2 regions of the Aquabacterium sp. UBA2148 genome follow, and region 2 is predicted to be linked to the other one. Evidence: predicted binding sites of a transcription regulator. Region 2 holds the regulator's gene; the other holds the start of a gene.
What was found. Region 2 encodes FNR, which switches genes on or off when oxygen is low (the NO sensors DNR and NnrR bind a similar motif). Its sites were predicted from a motif close to TTGATNNNNATCAA; they were not measured.

Region 1 (5,958 bases), on a different contig from region 2:
GCTCCAACGTCCATGCAGGCACGGGCGCCAACAACGTCATCCCCGGCGAGGTGGTCGTTGATTTCAACTTCCGCTTCTCGACCGAGTCCACGCCCGAATCGCTGCAGCAGCGCCTTGAAGACGTGCTGCGCCAGCATGGCCTGGACTTCCACATCGACTGGACGCTGGGCGGGCGCCCCTTCCTGACCCGCAAAGGACCACTCGTTGACGCCATTTCGGCCGCCATCAAGCAGGTCACAGGCGTCACCACCGAGCTGTCCACCACCGGCGGCACGTCCGATGGTCGTTTCATCGCCCAGATCTGCCCGCAAGTCGTCGAGTTCGGGCCTGTCAACGCCAGCATCCACAAAATCGACGAACACGTGCGCGTCGCCGACATCGAGCCTTTGAAGGACATCTACCTCGGCACCCTGGAAAGGCTGCTGGCGTGACCCTCGTCGAATTGATCGAACAAGCCGCCGCTCGCCTGGACGCCGCGCAAGTCGGCTACGGCCACGGCACCACCAATGCCTTCGACGAGGCCGCCTGGCTGGTGATGTGGCGCCTGGGGCTGCCCTTCGACGCGCTCGATGAGAACGAGCAGCGCGCCGTGAGCAACGAAGAACGCCAGCAGGCCGACGCCCTGATCGAAAAGCGCATCGCCACCCGCAAGCCCGCCGCTTACCTCACCAAGCAGGCCTGGCTGCAAGGCGTGCCCTTCTACGTCGATGAACGCGCCATCGTGCCGCGCTCCTTCATCGCCGAGGTGCTCGCCGACGGCATCATCGACGCCTGGCTGAGCGACCACACCCAGCGCGTGCTCGATTTGTGCACCGGCAACGGCAGCCTGGCCGTGCTCGCCGCCATGGCCTACCCCGACGTCAGCGTCGATGGCGCAGACATCAGCCCCGACGCATTGGCCGTGGCCCGCATCAACGTCGATCAGCACGGCTTGCAAGACCGCGTCACCCTGCTGCAAAGCGATGCCCTGAGTCAGGTCAACGGCCCCTACGACCTGATCCTCTGCAACCCGCCCTACGTCAACGCCGACTCGATGGCCAAACTGCCTGCCGAGTACCGCGCCGAACCCGAGCTGGCCCTGGCCTCCGGCACCGACGGCATGGACTTCACTCGCGCCCTGTTCGCTGCCCTGCGCGCCGAGCCCGACCAATTCATGAGCGAAGACGCCGTGCTGGTGCTGGAAATCGGCAACGAGCGGGCGAACTTCGAGCGCGCCTTTCCCGACCTTGCAGTGACCTGGCTGCCCACTTCTGCGGGCGACGACCAACTGCTGCTCGTCACGCGCGACGCGCTGCTGCTGGGCGACACCCCCGGCACGCACCTGGCCTGAGCCTCCCATGATCAACCTCAAGAACGTTTCCCTGTTGCGGGGCACGAAGCCCGTGCTCGCCGGCGCCAGCGCCACCCTGCACCCCGGTGAGAAGGTCGGCCTGATCGGCCGCAACGGCGCCGGCAAGTCTTCGCTGTTTTCGCTTTTGGCCGGCCGCCTGCAAGCCGACGCAGGCGACGTCGAGATCCCGCCCAGCTGGCTGCAACCCGGCGGCATGGCCGAGGTCGCGCAGAACATGCCTGAAACCGACGAGCCCGCCACCGAGTTCGTGCTGCAAGGTGACACGCGCCTGATGGCAGCCCGCCAGGCGCTCGCCAACGCCGAGGCCGCAGACGACGGCAACGCCATCGCAGAGGCCTACATGTCCCTGGCCGATGCCGGCGACTTCGACGCCCACGCCCGCGCTCAGGCTTTGCTGCTCGGCCTGGGCTTTCAGCTTGAGCAAACCACGGCGCCCGTCAACAGCTTCTCGGGTGGCTGGCGCATGCGCCTGCAGCTCGCCCGCGCCCTGATGTGCCCGGCTCAACTGCTCCTGCTCGACGAGCCCACCAACCACCTGGACCTCGATGCCCTGGTCTGGCTGGAAAGCTGGCTGCAACGCTACGAGGGCACGCTGATCATCATCAGCCACGACCGCGAGTTCCTCGACGCCATCACCCGTGTCACCCTGCACCTCGACGAAGGCAAGCTGACGCGTTACACCGGTGGCTACACGGCTTTTGAGGCCATGCGCGCCGAACGCCTGAGCCAGCACCAGGCCGCTTACGGCAAGCAGCAAGAGCGCATCGCCCACCTGCAAAAATTCATCGACCGCTTCAAGGCCAAGGCCAGCAAGGCCCGCCAGGCCCAAAGCCGCGTCAAGGCCCTGGAGCGCATGGAAAAGCTCGCACCCGTGCTCACGGCCAGCGACTTCGAATTCAGCTTCCCCGAGCCCGCCAGCCTGCCCAACCCCATGCTGGTCATGCAAGACCTGCAATGCGGCTACCTGCCCGCCAGCGAAGATGCCGAGCCGATCACCATCGTGCGCGGCGTCAACCGCTCGGTGCTGCCGGGCCAGCGCATCGGCATCCTGGGCGCCAACGGCCAGGGCAAATCCACCCTGGTCAAGACCCTGGCCCACATGCTGCCCGCCATCGCTGGCGACGTCACCGAAGGCAAGGGCCTGAGCATCGGCTACTTCGCTCAGCAAGAGCTCGACGTGCTGCGCACCGACGAAGGCCCGCTGGCGCACATGATCCGCCTGGCCAGGGAAGTGGGCCCGCAGGCACGCGAGCAGGAACTGCGCGATTTCCTGGGGCGCTTTCGCTTCACTGGCGACATGGTCTCGCAACCCGTCGGCCAGTTCAGCGGCGGCGAAAAGGCCCGCCTGGTGCTGGCGCTGGTAGTGTGGCAACGCCCCAACCTGCTGCTGCTCGACGAGCCCACCAACCACCTCGACCTCACCACCCGCGAGGCGCTGAGCATCGCGCTCAACGAGTTCGAAGGCACCGTCATGCTGGTCAGCCACGACCGAGCCTTGCTGCGCGAGGTCTGCGACGAATTCTGGCTGGTCACGCGAGGCGGCGTCAGCACCTTTGACGGCGACCTCGACGATTACCAGAAATGGTTGCAGGATCAGTCCCGCGCGGTGGCGGCTGCGGCCCGCGCCGCACGAGATCAGCGGGGGACGAACGAAGCCCCCGTCCCCTCACCCGCGCCATCGCCCACCCAAGCGACTGCAACAGATGCATCGGCCGGCAACCGCAAGGAAGACCGCAAGGCGAACGCCCAAGCCCGCCAACGCGCCACCGAGCAAGCCAAGCCCCTCAAGGCAGAACTCAAGCGCATCGACACCCGGCTGGCGGCCGCACAGGCCGAGTCGGAGCTGATCACGTCCCAACTGGGTCAAGGCGCCCTGAACGGAACCGAGCGAGCCGAATTGGGCAAACGCCTCAAGGCCCTGGGCGACGAAATCGAGGCGCTCGAGTCCCGGTGGCTGGAACTCACCGAAGAGATCGAGCAACTCGGGAGCTGAACACCGACCTGGCTCAACGCACCGCCTGGTGCGCCGCTCGGTGCTCAGCCATGGCCTGACAGCCCACGCACAGGGCTGCTTCGGGCAACACGCTCAAGCGCAAAGCCCCGATGGGCTCGCCGCATTCAAGGCACAAGCCGTAGCTGCCCTCGGCCCTCCGCGCCAACGCCCCCTGGATGGCCCTCAGCTCTTCCTGCTCATGGTGCAGCATCGCGATCACCTCGTCGTCGGCCTCCGCCGCGCAAGCGGCTTCGGTGCCAGCAACGAACGTGTTGGCCGTCACAGCCTGCTCGCTGGCCAGGCGCTCGCGCAGGGCCACGTCCTGGGCAGACAACTCAAGGGCTCGTTCTTCCAGCCTGGCTTTGAGGCCATCAAGTTGGATGACTCCCGGATCAACCGGGACTGACCCGGGACGGAGGATGGCCGACATCGATGCTCCTGCTCGCGCTCAATGCGCATTTGTTCACGGGTCAAGCTTAGGAGCCAGCCAGAATCAGGGCCTTGCTCCGCATCAAGCACCCGCTGCGGCGCCATGGGCCTAACATCACGTCATGTCCGAACCCAACCACGCGCCCTCGCCACCAGGCCCGGACCAGTTGCTCAGGCTCGACCAGCAACTGTGCTTCGCCCTGTACGCCAGTTCGCTGGCCATGACCAAGCTGTACAAGCCGCTGCTGGCGCCATTGGGGCTGACCTATCCCCAGTACCTGGTGATGCTCGTGCTCTGGGAGCGCGACGACCGCGCCGTGCATGAACTCGGGGAGCTGTTGCAACTGGACTCCGGCACCCTGACCCCGCTGCTCAAGCGCCTCGAGGGCTCAGGCTTGGTCTCCCGTCAGCGCGACCACACGGATGAGCGACGCGTGCGCATCCGCCTGACCGACGCTGGCAGCCAGCTCAAACTCGTGGCCAGCAGCATCCCTGCCTCGGTGATGTGCCAGGTTGGGGGCGAGCTGGATGCCGTGGTCGAGCTTCGCCAGCGCCTGCACGACCTGCGTCAGCGCCTGCAAGGACAACCTCGATCCAACTGAGGTCTTTGGCGGTCGACTCCGCCTTTTCATCTGCCCAGGCGCAAAATCAGCAAATCGATTGCACGCAATCTTTCTCAAGAGGACCCCGACATGGCATCTCCCACCCAAATCGTCTACACCGCCCATGCCACCGCCACCGGTGGCCGCGACGGTCGCGCAACCAGCGACGACGGCAAGCTGGACGTGGCCCTGGCCCGCCCCAAAGAGATGGGCGGCAACGGCGCCGGCACCAATCCGGAACAACTTTTCGCCGCGGGCTACAGCGCCTGTTTCCTGGGCGCCATGGGTTTTGTTGCAGCCCAGAACAAGCAATTCCTGCCAGCCGGCACCCAGATTTCCTCAGACGTCGGCATCGGCCCCATCCCGCAGGGGTTCGGCATCACCGTGACACTTCGCATCACGCTGCCCGGCATGCAACGCGAGGCAGCCCAGGCACTTGTCGATGCCGCCCACCAGGTCTGCCCCTACTCCAACGCCACGCGGGGCAACATCACCGTCAACCTCGAATTGGTCTGACGGAGCTTCCAAGGGCGCGGGGCCGCAACCGACGGCCTCCGCAATAGCCCGAAGAAAGGGTGTTAACCTCACGTTATCCATTAGATACCGAGGTTGACGGGGCGGTCTGTGCCGCCTACCCTTGCGACCCATGCGTTTGACGACCCGACACGCCAGCCGGCGGCCCCAAGCCACCGACTTCCCTGCCGGGCAAGGATCGCAACCCAGCCGCCGGCTGAAAGCCCCCCGGGCTGTTCTCGCCGGCGCCTTGCTGCTGAGTTGCCATCTCCTGCCACACACCGCGCTGGCGCAGCAAGCCAGCGTGCCGCCTGCCGTGAGCGCTTCCGCCGCCACGTCCAGCGAAGACCCGGTGGCAAGGTTCCTCTCCGACAAAGGCCTGATCCCCTCCACACGTCCGGTTGCCGAACTGGCACAGCAGGTTCGCGACACCGCGACCGACCTCGCCTCCGAACTGGTGCTGTCGGCGATGAATTTCCTGGGCGTGCCCTACCGCCGAGGTGGCAGCTCCGAAGAAACAGGTTTCGACTGCAGCGGTTTCACCCGCCATGTGTTCGAGAACAGCGTCGGCCTCATCCTGCCGCGTCGCGCTTCGGAACAAGCCCGTTCGCCCCAGCTGATCCCGGTCCAGCAACAGGCCGAACTCAAGCCCGGTGACCTGGTGTTCTTCAACACCTTGCGCCAAACCTTCTCCCACGTCGGCATCTACATCGGCGACAACAAGTTCATCCACTCGCCCCGCGCCGGTGGTCACGTTCGCGTCGAAGACATGCGCCAGGCCTACTGGCAGCAACGCTACAACGGCGCCCGCCGAGCCCCATCGGTTTCGGCCCAGGCAACCCCTGCGGCGGGCACCAACAACTGATCCCACCGGAGCCCCCAGGCGCGACGTGGTGCCAACATTGGCGGCACAATGACGCCATGACGCCAGATGCCGCCCCTCGGGCAGCCATCATCCCCATCGCAGCAGAACAGCTCAGCCAGCTTCGCGCCATGCCGCCTGCGCTGGATGAACTGCCCGCCGCCCTTCTAGACCAGCGGCAGCGCGCATTGCAGGACCTGCGCATCTC
Region 2 (14,505 bases):
ACCGATGTGGCCGCTGTGGTGGTGACCGCAGGAGTTGATGCAACCAGAGATGTGCAGGTCGATTTCGCCGATGTCGTAGAGCTCGTCGAGGTCCTGGTAGCGCTCGATCAAGGCGTTGGCGATGGGGATGGAGCGGGCGTTCGCCAGCGCGCAGAAGTCACCGCCCGGGCAGGCGATCATGTCCGACAGCAGGCCGATGTTGGGCGAGGCCAGGGTGTTGGCCTTGGCGGCCATCCACAGGGCGTAGAGGTCTTCTTCGCGCACGAAGGGCAGCAGGGCGTTCTGGTCGTGGGTCACGCGCAGCTCGCCGCAGCTGAACTGGTCGGCCATGTCGGCGATGGCGTCCATCTGCGCGTCGGTCACGTCGCCGGGGGCCTGGCCCACGCGCTTGACCGACAGCTGCACGCACTTGTAGCCGGGCACCTTGTGGCCTTCGACGTTGCGCTCGAGCCACTTGGCAAATTGCTTCTTGTCGGCCTCCGAGGCGTCGGCGGGCAGGCCGTTGCCGGTGGGCGTGTGCGCTTGAACCGAGGCCGGGAAGGCAAAGCCGGCGCTGACGCGGTCGAGCTCGGCCTGAGGGATCAGGTGAGCGGCCCCGTCGGTGTCTCGCGCCAGGATGTCCTGGAACTCGGCATTCACCTGGTCGAAGAATTTCTGACCTTCGGCCTTGACCAGGATCTTGATGCGGGCCTTGTACATGTTGTCGCGCCGGCCGTAGCGGTTGTAGACGCGCACGATGGCCTCGATGTAGACCAGGATTTGCTGCCAGGGCACGAAGGCATTGATGACGGTGCCCGTGATCGGGGTGCGGCCCATGCCGCCGCCCACCAGCACCGTGAAGCCGACTTCACCTGCGTCGTTCTTGATCAGGTGCAGGCCGATGTCGTGCCAGGCCACGGCGGCGCGGTCTTCCTTGGCACCACTGACCGCGATCTTGAACTTGCGGGGCAGGAAGGCGAACTCGGGGTGCAGGGTCGACCACTGGCGCAACACTTCGCAGTAGGGGCGGGCGTCGATCAGCTCATCGGCGGCCACACCCACCTTGGCGTCGGCGGTGATGTTGCGGATGCAATTGCCCGAGGTCTGGATGCCGTGCATGTTGACCTCGGCCAGCAGGTCCATCACGTCGGCGGCCTTGGGCAGCGGGATCCAGTTGTACTGGACGTTCTGGCGGGTGGTGAAGTGGGCGTAGCCGCGGTCGAACTCGCGGGCGATGCGCGCGAGTTGGCGCACCTGCTTGCTCGACAGCTCGCCGTAAGGCACGGCCACGCGCAGCATGGGGGCGTGACGCTGCACATACCATCCGTTTTGCAGGCGCAACGGGCGAAACTCTTCGTCGCCCAGTTTGCCCGCGAGATTGCGCTCAAGCTGGTCGCGGAATTGAGCGGCGCGCTGGCGGACAAACTGTTTGTCGAATTCGGTATATTGATACATGGTGCGCAGCTAAGGAATAAACAAATGAGTCCGTGGACGCCGGTGGTGGAGGCGGCACACGGACGCGATTGATCAGGTCAGCCGAGGGCTCGGTAGAGATTGTAAAGGCTGATGCCGGAGATCACGCCCCCCACCAGCATCAGCAGGGTCTTGGTCTTGAGGTGCCGGGTCAGGTAGGCGGCAAAGGGGGCGGCGAACAGCCCGCCCACGACCAGGCCCGCCACCGTGGGCCAGGGGCCTTCTTCCACCAGGCCAGCAAAGACGGCCGCGCTGGTGAACGTGAGGAAGAATTCGGCCAGGTTGACCGAGCCGATGGTGGTGCGAGGGTCTTGCCCGGTGCCCACCAGGGTGGTGGTCACGACCGGGCCCCAGCCGCCGCCGCCCACCGCGTCGACGAAGCCGCCGAACAGCCCAAGCTTGGCCACGTGTTTCGGGGTTTCACGGCGCGGCGTGATTTTCTTGAATACCTTGCTGATGACATAAAGTCCCATCAGGAAAAGGTATCCGGAAACAATGGGTTTGATGATGGCTGAATCCACGCTGGAAACCAGCCAGGCCCCCATGCTGGCGCCCAAAATTCCGGGAATCAGCAGGCGAAGGAAAAGGGATTTGTTGACGTTGCCCAATTTGACGTGGGAAATGCCGGAAACCCCCGTCGTGAAGACCTCTGCGATGTGCACGCTGGCCGACGCCACGGCTGGCGATGAGCCCGTGGCCAGCAGGAACGAGGTGGACGTGATGCCGTACGCCATGCCCAGGGCACCGTCCACGGTCTGGGCGATCAGGCCCACGAGCACGGCCTTCCAGAACGCCTCGCCCGTGACGGTGCTCAGGATGAGTTGCAACCCGCTTTGCTCATGTTGTCCGTTGAACAGCTTGGAGCCCAGGTAGGCCACCACACCGATGAGCATGAAACCCACGGCCCAAACCGCGATGCGCAGCACCGGGTGATCGGACGGGTGGCTGACGTCGTCTTCGACGGGCGGCAGACCGAGTGCGGTGTGCTCGGCGTTGATCGCGTTGTCGGTGAGGTCGAGGTTGCGGATCTTCATGTAGGCCGGGAAAAGCGGGGCAGGCGACGTGACAATGGGAGAGCGCGAATGCTACAGATCGTCTTTATTCATGAGAAGAACATTTATGGAAGTTGTTAATTCCAGATCGGAATTAAGCGGGGAGGCTGCCATGCGGCGAGGGCTGCTGCTGGGGGCCACGGCGTGGCTGGCAGGGTGCTCGGCCCTGCCGGGCGCCGATGCGCCTCGCACGACGGGCGCGCCCACCAATGCCCAGCCACCGGCTTTGCCCACGGCACCGGTGACACCACGCCCAGCGCCTCGCCCGCCCCGCATCGGGCTGGCGCTGGGGGGCGGCGCGGCTCGGGGCTTTGCTCACATCGGCGTGCTGCAGGTGCTCGAAGAGCAGGGCATCAAGCCCGACCTGGTGGTGGGCACCTCTGCGGGCAGCCTGGTGGCGGCGCTTTATGCAGCGGGTAAAACGCCCACCGAGTTGCAGAGCATGGCCATGACCCTGGACGAGTCCAGTATCACCGACTGGGTTTTTCCTGGGCGCTCATTGCTCAAGGGAGAGGCCCTGGCGCGATTCATCCGCACGCAGACGGGCGGCAAGCAGATCGAAGGCATGCGCCTGCCCCTGGGCATCGTGGCGGCTGACCTGCAAAGCGGCGCCCCCATCCTGTTCAGAAAAGGCGACCCCGGCACGGCGGTCCGGGCCTCCAGCGCTGTGCCGGCGGTGTTCGAGCCGGTGCGCATCAACGGCCGCGAGTACATCGACGGTGGTGCGGTCTCGCCCATCCCGGTGCGCTTTGCCCGCCAGATGGGCGCGGACGTGGTCATCGCGGTGGACATCTCGGCCATCCCTCAAGGGCAATCCACCAAACGGGCCGTCGACATCCTGCTGCAGACCTTCAACATCATGGGCCACGCCATCAGCCAGCACGAATTGGCCGAAGCCGATGTGGTGATGCGACCCAAGCTGGAGGGCATTGGCAGCGCCGACTTTTCTGCTCGGCGCCTGTCGATCCTGGCCGGGCGCGAAGCCGCCTTGATGGTGCTGCCTCAACTCAAGGAGCGGATCGCTGCCCGCACGCGCTGAGGGCTGGTGCCTTTGCGCCAGAGCGTCAGCGCGTTGCCGCGAAGGGTGATCCGGTCAACTTGGATCCGCTGCCCAGGGCGCGTTTTTTGAACCAGCCCGTGTTCATCTCCAGCACGTAGCGCACTGGGCGATCCGAGCAGTGCGAGTCGAGCGTCTGAGGCTTCATCTCGTCGGTGTTGACGATCGTGCCGTCGTCATCGATGAAGGCGATGGCCAGGGGGATGAGCGTGTTTTTCATCCAGAAGCACTGCACCCCGGGGCGCTCGAAGACGAACAGCATGCCCTCGTGGGTGCCCATCTGGGTGCGGTGCATCAGGCCGATGGCGCGCTCGCGGTCGGTCATGGCCACCTCGGCGGTGATGTTCTGCATGCCTGCGCGCAGCTGGACGGTGCGCAGCTTCTGCGGGCCTTCCTGCGCCCCGGCAACACCGGCGGCCAGGCAGCTTGCCACGACCATGATTTGCATCAAGGCCGAGCGCAAGGTCATTGACCTGGCGCGCCACCCTGTGGCAACGCTTTGACTGACAATGCCCGCTTTCGTCATCTCCGTGTCTCGATGAGCTGGTTCACGGGCCCGACTGTAGCAGCCGTCTCATGAATGCCTCTGCGTCCGCGACACCCCAGGCGCCCCTGCCACCCCTGCCCGAACTGACGCCCTCGCAGTCCGCCGGACTGGACGACCCGGACCTGCTGGCGCAGTGCGTGGTGGAGATGCCCACCGGCCCACTGCGCCGCATTGGCCTGGGCATATCCGGCATGTACTGCGCCGCCTGCACCATCACCATCGAAGATGCGGTCAAGTCGGTGCCCGGCGTCAGCGAGGTGCAGGTTCAGGCCGCCTCGCAGCGTGCGCGGATCCTCATCGACCCCGCCCGGGTCAGGCTGTCGGACATCGTCGCCGCGGTTCAGCGCGTGGGGTACCGCGCCTGGCCTGACGCCGCAGCCCGCGCTGGTCACGAGCGACTCAGGCAGCGCCGCGTGCTCCTGTGGCGCCTGTCGGTGGCGGCCTTCTGCATGATGCAGGTGATGATGATCGCCTGGCCCCAGTACGTGGCCGGGCCGGACGAAATCCCGCCTGACATCTGGCAGCTCATGAACTGGGCCAACTGGGTGCTCAGCCTGCCGGTGATGATTTTCTCTTGCGGGCCCTTTTTCTCCGGGGCCTGGCGTGCGGCCCGACAGGGCAGGGTGTCCATGGACACGCCGGTGGCCATCGGCATGCTGGCCACCTTCGTTGTCAGCACGGGCGTCACGATGGGGCACACCGATGTGTTCGGGCACGAGGCTTACTTCGACTCCCTGACCATGTTCGTGGCCTTCCTGTTGATGGGGCGCTGGCTCGAAAGCAGCGCCCGAGAGCGGGTGACCCATTCGCTCGAAGCCCTGTGCGTGCGCCTGCCAGAAGCGGTCGAGCGCGCGGTGGCCGGTGAGGCAGCCGACCTGCGCGGCGTGGCCGTCGAATCCGTGCCGCTGTCTGCCCTGCGTCATGGCGACCGCGTCAGGGTGGCCGTTGGCCAGGCCTTTCCGGCCGATGGGCAGGTTTTGCTGGGCCACACCGAGGTCGACGAGTCCCTGCTGACCGGCGAGTCCCGCGCGGTGGTGCGCCAGCCAGGGCAGATGGTGGTGGCGGGCTCGGTCAACCTGGTGGCGCCCGTGTGGATTTCGGTGGAGCGCCTGGGGCCGGACACCCGATACCAGCAGATCGTGTCCCTGGTGCACCAGGCCATGACGGAAAAGCCGGGCTGGATGCGCGCCGCCGATCGCATGGCTGCGCCATTCCTGTGGGGGGTCCTGGGGCTGGCCGCGCTGGGTGCCCTTGTGTGGCAGTGGATCGACCCTTCTCGCGCGGTGTGGGTGGCGGTGTCCGTGCTGGTCGTGACCTGCCCTTGTGCCCTGTCGCTGGCGGCACCCTCCGCGTTGCTGTCCGCCGCAGGCGCGATGGCCAAGCGCGGTTTGCTCGTGCGCCGACTTGACGCGCTGGAAACCCTGGCCCACGCCCGTCTCTTTTATTTTGACAAGACCGGCACGCTCACAGAAAGCGAGTTGTCGGTGACGGGGTTGCAGTTGGCATCTGGCGTGACCAGCCTCCATCGCTTGGCCTCGGGTGGGCAGGCCGGTGCGCTTGCGCAGGGGCATCAGGCACCTGCATTGGCAGACCCTGGCGAGCTTTGGCATTGCGCGGCCTCTCTGGCGGCAGCCTCACACCACCCCGTGTCGCGCTCCATGGTGGTTGCCGCGCAAACGGTTCGCCCTGAGGGCGCCGCTCCGTGGGCGCCTTGTGGCTGGCTCGAGCTGAACGAGCGTGCAGGGCAGGGCGTTGAGGCCAGAGACGAAGCTGGCCGGCTGTGGAGGCTGGGGCGCCTGGACTGGGTTCTGGGTGCGGATGCCCAGGACGCCTTGCGCCACTGGGCCTCGCCCGATGCGCCCCGGGCATGGCTGGCAGCACGCTCGAGCGACGGCGCGCTGCTGATCGACACGGTGATGGGGGTCTTGCTGGACGAGGTGTTTCGGCCGGAAGCGGCCCCCGCCTTGCGCCAATTGAAGGAGTTGGGCTGTCGGTCGGCTCTTTTGTCGGGCGATCACAACGATCGGGTCCAGGCGGCATCCCTCATCCTGGGGCCCCACGGCGAACTCCCCGTGGCGGCTGCGCAAGCCACACCGGAGGAAAAGCTGCTGGTGATGTCTCAGGCTCAACAGCAGGGCGAACAGGTTGCCGTCGTGGGCGATGGCATCAACGACGCGCCCGTGCTGGCGAAGGCAGATGTGTCGGTGGCGCTGGACCAAGGCTCGGCATTGGCTCAGTCGCAGGCCGACCTCATTGTGCTGAACGGGCGGTTGACGGGTTTACCCGAGGCCGTCGCCCACAGCCGTTTCGCCATGCGGATCGTCAAACAGAACCTGGCATGGGCGGCGGTCTACAATTTCGCCTGCATTCCCCTTGCACTCATGGGCCTGCTGCCACCCTGGGCGGCCGGGCTGGGCATGGCATTGAGCTCCCTCGGTGTCGTCCTCAATTCCTTGCGCCTGGGTGCCACCCAATGGAAATCCTCTACGTCCTGATCCCCGTGTCGGTCTTGCTCGTGCTGGCCATCCTGGCTTTGCTGGGCTGGGCCATCCATGGGGGTCAGTTTGAGGACATCGAGGCCGAAGGGCACCGGATCCTGCAGGGTGGGGACGACAATTCCGAGGCTAACGTTGAGCGGCATCAAGATTAGTTAGTGGTTTGCCCTCACAATTCGCGCTGTAACAAAGGAGAAGAAGAGATGGCAACCACCCACTCTGCCACATACAACGATGGGGTTGTCCGAGCTTTTGCCATTTGCGCCGTGGTTTACGGCGTCGTCGGCATGGCTGTGGGCGTCCTGATCGCTTCGCAACTGGCGTGGCCGGAACTCAATTTCGGCATCCCCTGGCTGACCTACGGTCGCCTGCGTCCCCTGCACACCAATGCAGTGATTTTTGCCTTCGGCGGCTGCACGCTGTTCGCGACGTCTTATCACGTTGTGCAACGCACCTGCCAGACCCGGTTGTTCGCTGGCCCGCTGGCCACGTTCACCCTGATCGGCTGGAACCTGGTCATCCTGGCGGCGGTCGTCACGCTGCCTCTGGGCTACACCAGCGGCAAAGAGTACGCTGAACTCGAATGGCCCATCGACATCCTGATCACCCTGGTCTGGGTCGCGTACGCCATCGTCTTCTTCGGCACCATCGGCACCCGCAAGATCCGCCACATCTACGTGGCCAACTGGTTCTTCGGCGCCTTCATCATCGCCGTGGCCCTGCTGCACATCGTCAACAGCGCCGCCATCCCGGTGTTCTCTGACGGCCTGCTGTCGCCCAAGTCCTACTCGGCTTACTCGGGTGTGCAGGACGCCATGATCCAGTGGTGGTACGGCCACAATGCCGTGGGCTTCTTCCTGACGGCTGCCTTCCTGGGGATGATGTACTACTACATCCCCAAGCAGGCCGGCATGCCCGTGTACTCGTATCGCCTGTCGATCGTGCACTTCTGGGCCCTGATCTTCACCTACATGTGGGCGGGTCCTCACCACCTGCACTACACCGCTCTGCCTGACTGGACGCAATCGGTCGGCATGGTGTTCTCGCTGATCCTGCTCGCACCATCGTGGGGCGGCATGATCAACGGCATCATGACCCTGTCGGGTGCCTGGTACAAGCTGCGCGATGACGCCATCCTGAAGTTCCTGATTGTGGCCCTGTCCTTCTACGGCATGTCCACCTTCGAAGGTCCGATGATGTCCATCAAGACCGTGAACTCGCTGTCGCACTACACCGACTGGACGGTTGGTCACGTGCACTCCGGCGCCCTCGGCTGGGTGGGCCTGATCTCGATGGGCTCGCTGTACTACTTGATCCCGCGCATGTTCGGTCGCACCACGATGTACTCGGTGCCCGCCATCTCGCTGCACTTCTGGGCTGCCACCATCGGCATCGTGCTCTACATCGCCGCGATGTGGATCGCCGGTGTGATGCAGGGCCTGATGTGGCGTGCCGTGAACCCCGATGGCACCCTGGTCTACACCTTCGTCGAGAGCGTGAAGGCAACCTATCCCTTCTACGTGATCCGCGTCGCGGGTGGTCTGCTCTACCTGGGCGGCATGATCCTGATGCTCTGGAACACCGTGATGACCGCCCTGGCTGGTCGCGCCGTCAACGCGCCGATCCCCCAGCCGGCCCACGCCTGAGCCGCACAAGGAGAACAACATGGCTGACAACAACCACAAGCCTGCGCTCTTCTCCCACGAGAAGATCGAGACCAGCAACTTCCTGATGATCGTGCTGACGCTGATCGTCGTGTCTTTCGGCGCGCTGGTCGAAATCGTGCCCCTGTATTTCCAGAAGAGCACGACCACACCGGTGGAAGGCCTCAAGCCCTACACCGCCCTGCAACTGGCGGGGCGCGACATCTACCTGCGTGAAGGCTGCTACGGCTGCCACTCGCAGATGATCCGCCCCTTCCGCGCCGAAACCCTGCGTTACGGTCACTACTCGATGGCTGGTGAGTACGTCTACGACCACCCCTTCCAGTGGGGCTCCAAGCGCACCGGACCGGACCTGCACCGTGTGGGCGGCAAGTACTCCGACGAATGGCATCGCGCCCACCTCGAGAACCCTCGCAACGTCGTGCCTGAGTCGAACATGCCTGCCTACCCCTGGCTGGAAACCAACCTGGTCAAGGCCGAAGGTGTGGGTCCCCGCATGGAAGCGCTGCGGATGGTCGGTGTTCCCTATTCGGACGCCGAAATCAAGGCAGCCGCCGAAGAAGTCAAGGGCAAGACCGAGATGGAAGCGGTGATCGCCTACCTGCAGGTGCTGGGCACCGCGGTGAAATAAGGAGCGACGCACATGGACGTCATCACCCTGAGAAGCATCTTCACGGTCGGCTGCCTGTGCGTTTTCGTGGGCATCGTTGTGTGGGCTTATTCGCGGCGCAACAAGGCCCAGTTTGAAGAGGCAGGTCGTCTGCCTCTTTCTGAAGATTGACTGGAGGCTCAGACATGAGCGACTTCATTTCGAATGGATGGGCGTGGTATGTCACGGCCATCGTGGTGTTCGGCCTGGTGTACTGCGCACTCGTGCTGATCGGTGCCGCCAAGCACAAGGTCGTCTACGACGCCCAAGGCAATGTGGACAAGACCACCGGCCACATCTGGGACGGTGACCTGCGTGAACTGAACAACCCGCTGCCCCGCTGGTGGTTGTTCCTGTTCATCTTCACGCTGATCTTCGCCGTGGCGTACTTCTACCTGTACCCAGGCCTGGCCACCTCCGATGGCAAGCTGAACTGGACCTCCAAGGGCCAGCTGGAAGCCGAAAACGCCAAGGCCAAGGCCGAGCAGGACAAGATCTTCGCCAAGTTCAAGTCGGCGTCGATCGAAGACTTGGCTCGCGATCCGCAAGCCCACGCCATCGGTCAACGCCTGTTCCTGAACAACTGCGCGGCCTGCCACGGCTCCGATGCCAAAGGCGCCAAGAGCTTCCCGAACCTGACGGACGGTGACTGGATCCACGGCGGCTCGCCCGAGAAGATCATCGAGACGATCACTGCGGGACGCAACGGTCAGATGCCGCCGCTGGCTGCTGCCGTGGGCACGCCTGAAGAAGCTCGGCAAGTTGCGAACTACGTGCTCAGCCTCTCGGGTGCGGGTCACAATTCCATCCAGGCGGAGTTGGGCAAGGCCAAGTTCAAGGCGGTTTGCGCAGCCTGCCATGGTGCGGACGGCAAGGGCAACCAGGCCATCGGTGCACCCAACCTGAGCGACAAGATCTGGCTGCACGGCTGGGGCGAGCAGTTCATCGTCGAGATGATCAACAAGGGCAAGGTCAACGTCATGCCCGCTCAAACGCCTCGCTTGTCCGAAGACCAGGTCCGGCTCGTGGCTTCGTATGTGTGGGGCCTGTCTCACCCGACCCAATCGGCCAATGCCAAGTGAGCCTGATGCTCGCATCAAGGTGACTTGAATGCGAGCACGGCCCGGGGTTGACATCGATCAAGAACGGGCCAACAGTGAGCCACTGCGGTGGTGGAGCGTGATACCCTGCAGGGTATGCGGTCCACCACCGTTTCACTTTGAGATTTGGGTCTTCCCATGAGCGAATCCAGCCCCCACCAGGATCCCGGCAAACGCGTCATTCCCATCCAGGCAGTTGGTGCGCGTGAAGAGACGGTCTCCCTCTACAAAAAGGGAGAGAAGATTTACGCCCGAGAGGTCAAGGGCTGGTTCACGAAATGGCGCTGGGCCTTTGTGTGGCTCACCCAGATCGTCTTTTACTGCACGCCTTGGTTGATGTGGAACGACAGGCAGGCCGTCCTGTTTGACCTGACCACGCGGCGCTTTTACATGTTCAACCTGGTCCTGTATCCGCAGGACTTCATCTACCTCACTGCGCTGCTGGTGATCTCGGCCTACGGCCTGTTCCTGTTCACGGCGGTGGCAGGGCGGCTTTGGTGCGGGTATGCGTGCCCACAGTCGGTCTACACCGAAATCTTCATGTGGATGGAGCGCAAGATCGAAGGTGATCGCGTTCGTCGCATGAAGCTGGACAAATCACCCTGGTCGGTCGAGAAGGTCTGGCGCAAGACGGCCAAGCAACTTGCCTGGATCGCCTTTGCGCTGTGGACGGGCTACACCTTTGTGGGCTACTTCACGCCGGTTCGCGTGCTGGCTGCCGAAGTCGTCAGCCTCAGCATGGGCCCCTGGGAGCTTTTCTGGGTGCTCTTCTATGGGTTTGCCACCTACGGCAACGCTGGCTACATGCGCGAGCAGGTCTGCAAGTACATGTGTCCGTACGCGCGCTTCCAGAGCGCCATGTTCGATCGCGACACGCTCATCATCAGCTACGACACCAAACGCGGTGAGCCGCGTGGCTCGCGCAAGCGCGGCGCCGATGCCAAAGCGCTGAACCAGGGTGACTGCGTGGACTGCACCTTGTGTGTTCAGGTCTGCCCGGTGGGCATCGACATCCGCAACGGCTTGCAGTACGAGTGCATCGGCTGCGCCGCCTGCATCGATGTGTGTGACTCGGTCATGGACAAAGTCGGTTCGCCGCGCGGCCTGGTGCGCTATGCCACGCTCAACAGCCTGGAAAATGGCTGGGGCCGAAAGGAGATGTGGTCTCGGGTCACGCGCCCTCGTGTCCTGATCTACACGGCCATCCTGGCTGCCGTGGTCGTCGCTTTCGTGCACAGCGTCTACAGCCGGCCACCGTTCCGCGTCGACATCGTGCGCGACCGCGGCGCCCTGGCTCGGGTGGTCGACGAGGGTTTTGTCGAGAACGTTTACCGCGTCCAGATCATGAATGCCAGCGAGAACACGCAGCGTTACCGATTGGGCGTGGAGCAATTGCAGCAGGCGCAGGTGGAAGGCGGGCAGGACTTGGTCCTGGGTCCAGCCGAGGCCCGTTGGGTGCCGATCGCTGTCCGAGTCTCACCTGATGCAGCCGGCCGCATGGGCTCAGGCGCACATGGGGTGACCATCCTCGTCGAGCAGTTGCGACAAGGCAGCGAGCCCCAAGTCGATGTGCGCGAAAAGTCCACCTTCCTGGTGCCCCGTTGATCGGGGCTTCACTCCCCGATTGCCTCATTTCCTGATTCCGGAGCTTGCATGTCTGCCCCTGACAAACTCAAAGCCAACAGCAACCCGCCTTGGTGGAAATTGCCCATCGTTTGGTTGGTGATCGCTGGCCCAGCGATCGTGGTCGTTGCCTCCTTGGTCACTGCAGGCATTGCCATCAAGCACGTCGATCCGGTGCTCGATACCTCCAAGGGGCACGTCAAATCGACGGTCGAGGAGCCCGCCATGCGGGCGCGCAACCACGCGGCGTCTCCTTCGCTGCAGCCTGCAGATCGCTGATTCACCTCAAGGCTGGCACCTGGGGTGACCCCTGGTTTTCGGGAAAGTCCTCGTTGTGACCCTGCGCTGCCGGTAGAACATGGTCCTTGTGTGCGATTTGCCTCAAGGAGATGTCCATGTCTCGTCGGTCCTTGCACCTTGCCCAGATTCTCTGGCCCGCGTTCCTGATCGCGGGTGTGCTGGAAATGGTGGTTTTTGCCTTGGTCGATCCCTCTGGGCTCTCGATCGGGGGCTGGGCGCCTGATGTGCGCACGGTCTACAGCCTGGCGTTCTTCGTCTTTTGGGTGCTGGTTGCCATGGCTTCAGGCATCAGCCACATCATGATGCGCCCGCCCACTGGTGTGGTCACGTCTCGGCGGGCCGCCCGTCGGCAAGCTCGGCGCGCGATGGTTGTGCACCATCAGCACTGACATCTCCAAAACAAAAGGTCGCCTGGATGGCGACCTTTGTGTTTGGCTCCCGCTAGACCGCCTCAAGCAGGCGGCACGTGATGCTGGTCAGCAGCGGACGCTGTTGACCAGCGCGCGCAGCCCAGCCTCGTCGGTGATCCGGATGTCTCGCTGCTTGACCTCGAGCAGGCCCTCGTCCTGGAACTTCGAGAACGTGCGGCTGACGGTCTCCAATTTGAGGCCCAGGTAGCTGCCGATTTCTTCTCGCGTCATGCGAAGCACCAGGGCAGATGCCGAAAAACCGCGCGCATGCAGGCGCTGAGTCAGGTTCAACAAGAACGCGGCAAGGCGCTCCTCGGCTCGCATGCTGCCCAGCAAAAGCATCACGCCATGGTCTCGAACGATTTCGCGGCTCATGATTTTGTGAAACTGATGCTGCAGGTCGGAGAACTCGCGGGACAGCTCTTCAAGTTGGCCATAGGGGATCACGCAGACCTGCGAGTCCTCGAGCGCGATGGCGTCACAAGCGTGTCGATCGGTGCTGATGCCATCAAGCCCCAGCAGCTCTCCAGCCATCTGAAAGCCAGTGACCTGGTCGCGGCCGTCTTCCGAAGAGATGCGGGTCTTGAAGAAACCCGTGCGCACCGCGTAAACCGATTTGAAAGGGTCTCCCGTGTGGAAGAGCGCGTCGCCGCGTTTGATCGATTTGCGCGTTGCGACGAGGGTGTCGAGCTGCGTGAGTAGGGGCTGTGTCAGCCCGACGGGCAGGCACAGCTCGCGCAGGTTGCAGCTTGAGCACGCGACTTTGAATGAATCGAGTTTCATGGGGGTAGGCGTGACTGGCGTGCCAGCCGTGCCGTTTGGGTGGCCACAGTGCGTGGCGGAACACGAAGTGGTTCCAGTCTGTGTCGGTTCGATCGATCGGGCGGTCTGGTTCAACATGAGCAACCTCAAACAATGCCTGGATTGTTGCCGGATTCCCGGCGCCGCCCTTGATCCACGTCAACCCTGCTGGCGGGCAGTTTGGCACATTCGGGTGAATGAGTGAACAGGCCCTGAAATCCCCGTGCATCCCCTCCGAAGCTCCTCTGGTCTCGAGGGAGACCTTGACGCGCCTTGATGTTCAGGGGCCACGCTACACATCGTATCCCACAGCCGACAGGTTCGTCGAGGCACACGGTGCCCAGCAGTATGTGCAGGCTTTGAGTCAACGTGGGCAGGGCGTGGGGGCCCTCACCGGAGGGGCGAGCGCCCTCTCGCTGTACATCCACATTCCGTTCTGTGAGTCGGTCTGCTACTACTGCGCTTGCAACAAGGTCATCACCCGTCACCACGAGCGTGCTCAGGCGTACTTGGACGACCTTCGAGAAGAAATCCGGTTGGTTTCCGAGCAACTCGGCCCCGGTCAAATGGTGTCGCAGCTGCATTTCGGGGGAGGCACCCCCACCTTCCTGAGCGATGAGGAGTTGCAAGGGCTGCTCGATACCCTTCGCAGCACCTTCCGCTTTGTGCCTGGGGGCGAGTACGCCATTGAAATCGATCCGCGCACCGTCGATCAGGGGCGGCTCAAACGCCTGCACCAGATGGGGTTCAATCGTTTGAGCTTTGGGGTTCAGGATTTCGATCCGGATGTCCAGAAAGCGGTCCATCGGGTTCAGCCGCACGACCAGGTTCGCGCGTTGGTGCAGGCCGCCAGGGCCGAGGGCTTCGAGTCGCTCAACATGGACCTCATTTACGGGCTGCCCAAGCAGACGCCGGAGAGCTTTGCCCGCACTTTGACGCAAGTGGCCGAACTCAGGCCTGATCGCATTGCGCTGTATGCGTACGCGCACCTGCCGCAACGCTTCAAGCCCCAGCGGCGGATCGAAGCAGCCGATCTGCCCCAGGCAGAGGAGAAAGTCGGCATGTTGGCTGCTGCGATCGATGCTTTTGGCAGGGCCGGCTACGACTACATCGGCATGGACCACTTCGCCTTGCACCATGACAGCCTGGCGGTTGCCAAGCGCCAGGGCAGGCTGCATCGCAACTTTCAAGGCTACAGCACACATCCCGACTGCGACCTGATCGGCCTTGGGGTGTCGGCCATCGGACGTGTGGGGGCGCACTATGTGCAAAACGCCAAGACGCTCGATGAGTACCACGACGCACTCAAGCGCCATGAACTGCCGGTGGTGCGCGGGCTCGTGCTCACGCGCGAC

Region 1: a site for FNR is predicted at 3,846-3,859, ahead of B2W70_RS11035 (TraR/DksA family transcriptional regulator). Genes of this name have one in related genera too.

What each region holds. Positions count from the first base shown of each region.
Region 1 is NZ_DCXA01000197.1:11,467-17,424, forward strand. It holds partial or broken gene dapE (succinyl-diaminopimelate desuccinylase) at 1-431, shown strand, start outside; gene prmB (50S ribosomal protein L3 N(5)-glutamine methyltransferase) at 428-1,330, shown strand; gene B2W70_RS11030 (ABC-F family ATP-binding cassette domain-containing protein) at 1,338-3,344, shown strand; gene B2W70_RS11035 (TraR/DksA family transcriptional regulator) at 3,358-3,774, opposite strand; gene B2W70_RS11040 (MarR family winged helix-turn-helix transcriptional regulator) at 3,896-4,375, shown strand; gene B2W70_RS11045 (organic hydroperoxide resistance protein) at 4,466-4,891, shown strand; gene B2W70_RS11050 (C40 family peptidase) at 5,205-5,753, shown strand; partial or broken gene B2W70_RS11055 (radical SAM protein) at 5,810-5,958, shown strand, end outside.
Region 2 is NZ_DCXA01000183.1:877-15,381, reverse strand. It holds gene B2W70_RS10290 (nitrite/sulfite reductase) at 1-1,434, opposite strand, end outside; gene B2W70_RS10285 (sulfite exporter TauE/SafE family protein) at 1,512-2,486, opposite strand; gene B2W70_RS10280 (patatin-like phospholipase family protein) at 2,617-3,543, shown strand; gene B2W70_RS10275 (DUF192 domain-containing protein) at 3,569-4,000, opposite strand; gene B2W70_RS10270 (heavy metal translocating P-type ATPase) at 4,138-6,603, shown strand; gene ccoS (cbb3-type cytochrome oxidase assembly protein CcoS) at 6,582-6,758, shown strand; gene ccoN (cytochrome-c oxidase, cbb3-type subunit I) at 6,807-8,249, shown strand; gene ccoO (cytochrome-c oxidase, cbb3-type subunit II) at 8,269-8,898, shown strand; gene B2W70_RS10250 (cbb3-type cytochrome oxidase subunit 3) at 8,911-9,048, shown strand; gene ccoP (cytochrome-c oxidase, cbb3-type subunit III) at 9,063-9,998, shown strand; gene ccoG (cytochrome c oxidase accessory protein CcoG) at 10,155-11,621, shown strand; gene B2W70_RS10235 (nitrogen fixation protein FixH) at 11,670-11,918, shown strand; gene B2W70_RS10230 (hypothetical protein) at 12,035-12,328, shown strand; gene fnr (fumarate/nitrate reduction transcriptional regulator Fnr) at 12,416-13,132, opposite strand; partial or broken gene hemN (oxygen-independent coproporphyrinogen III oxidase) at 13,348-14,505, shown strand, end outside.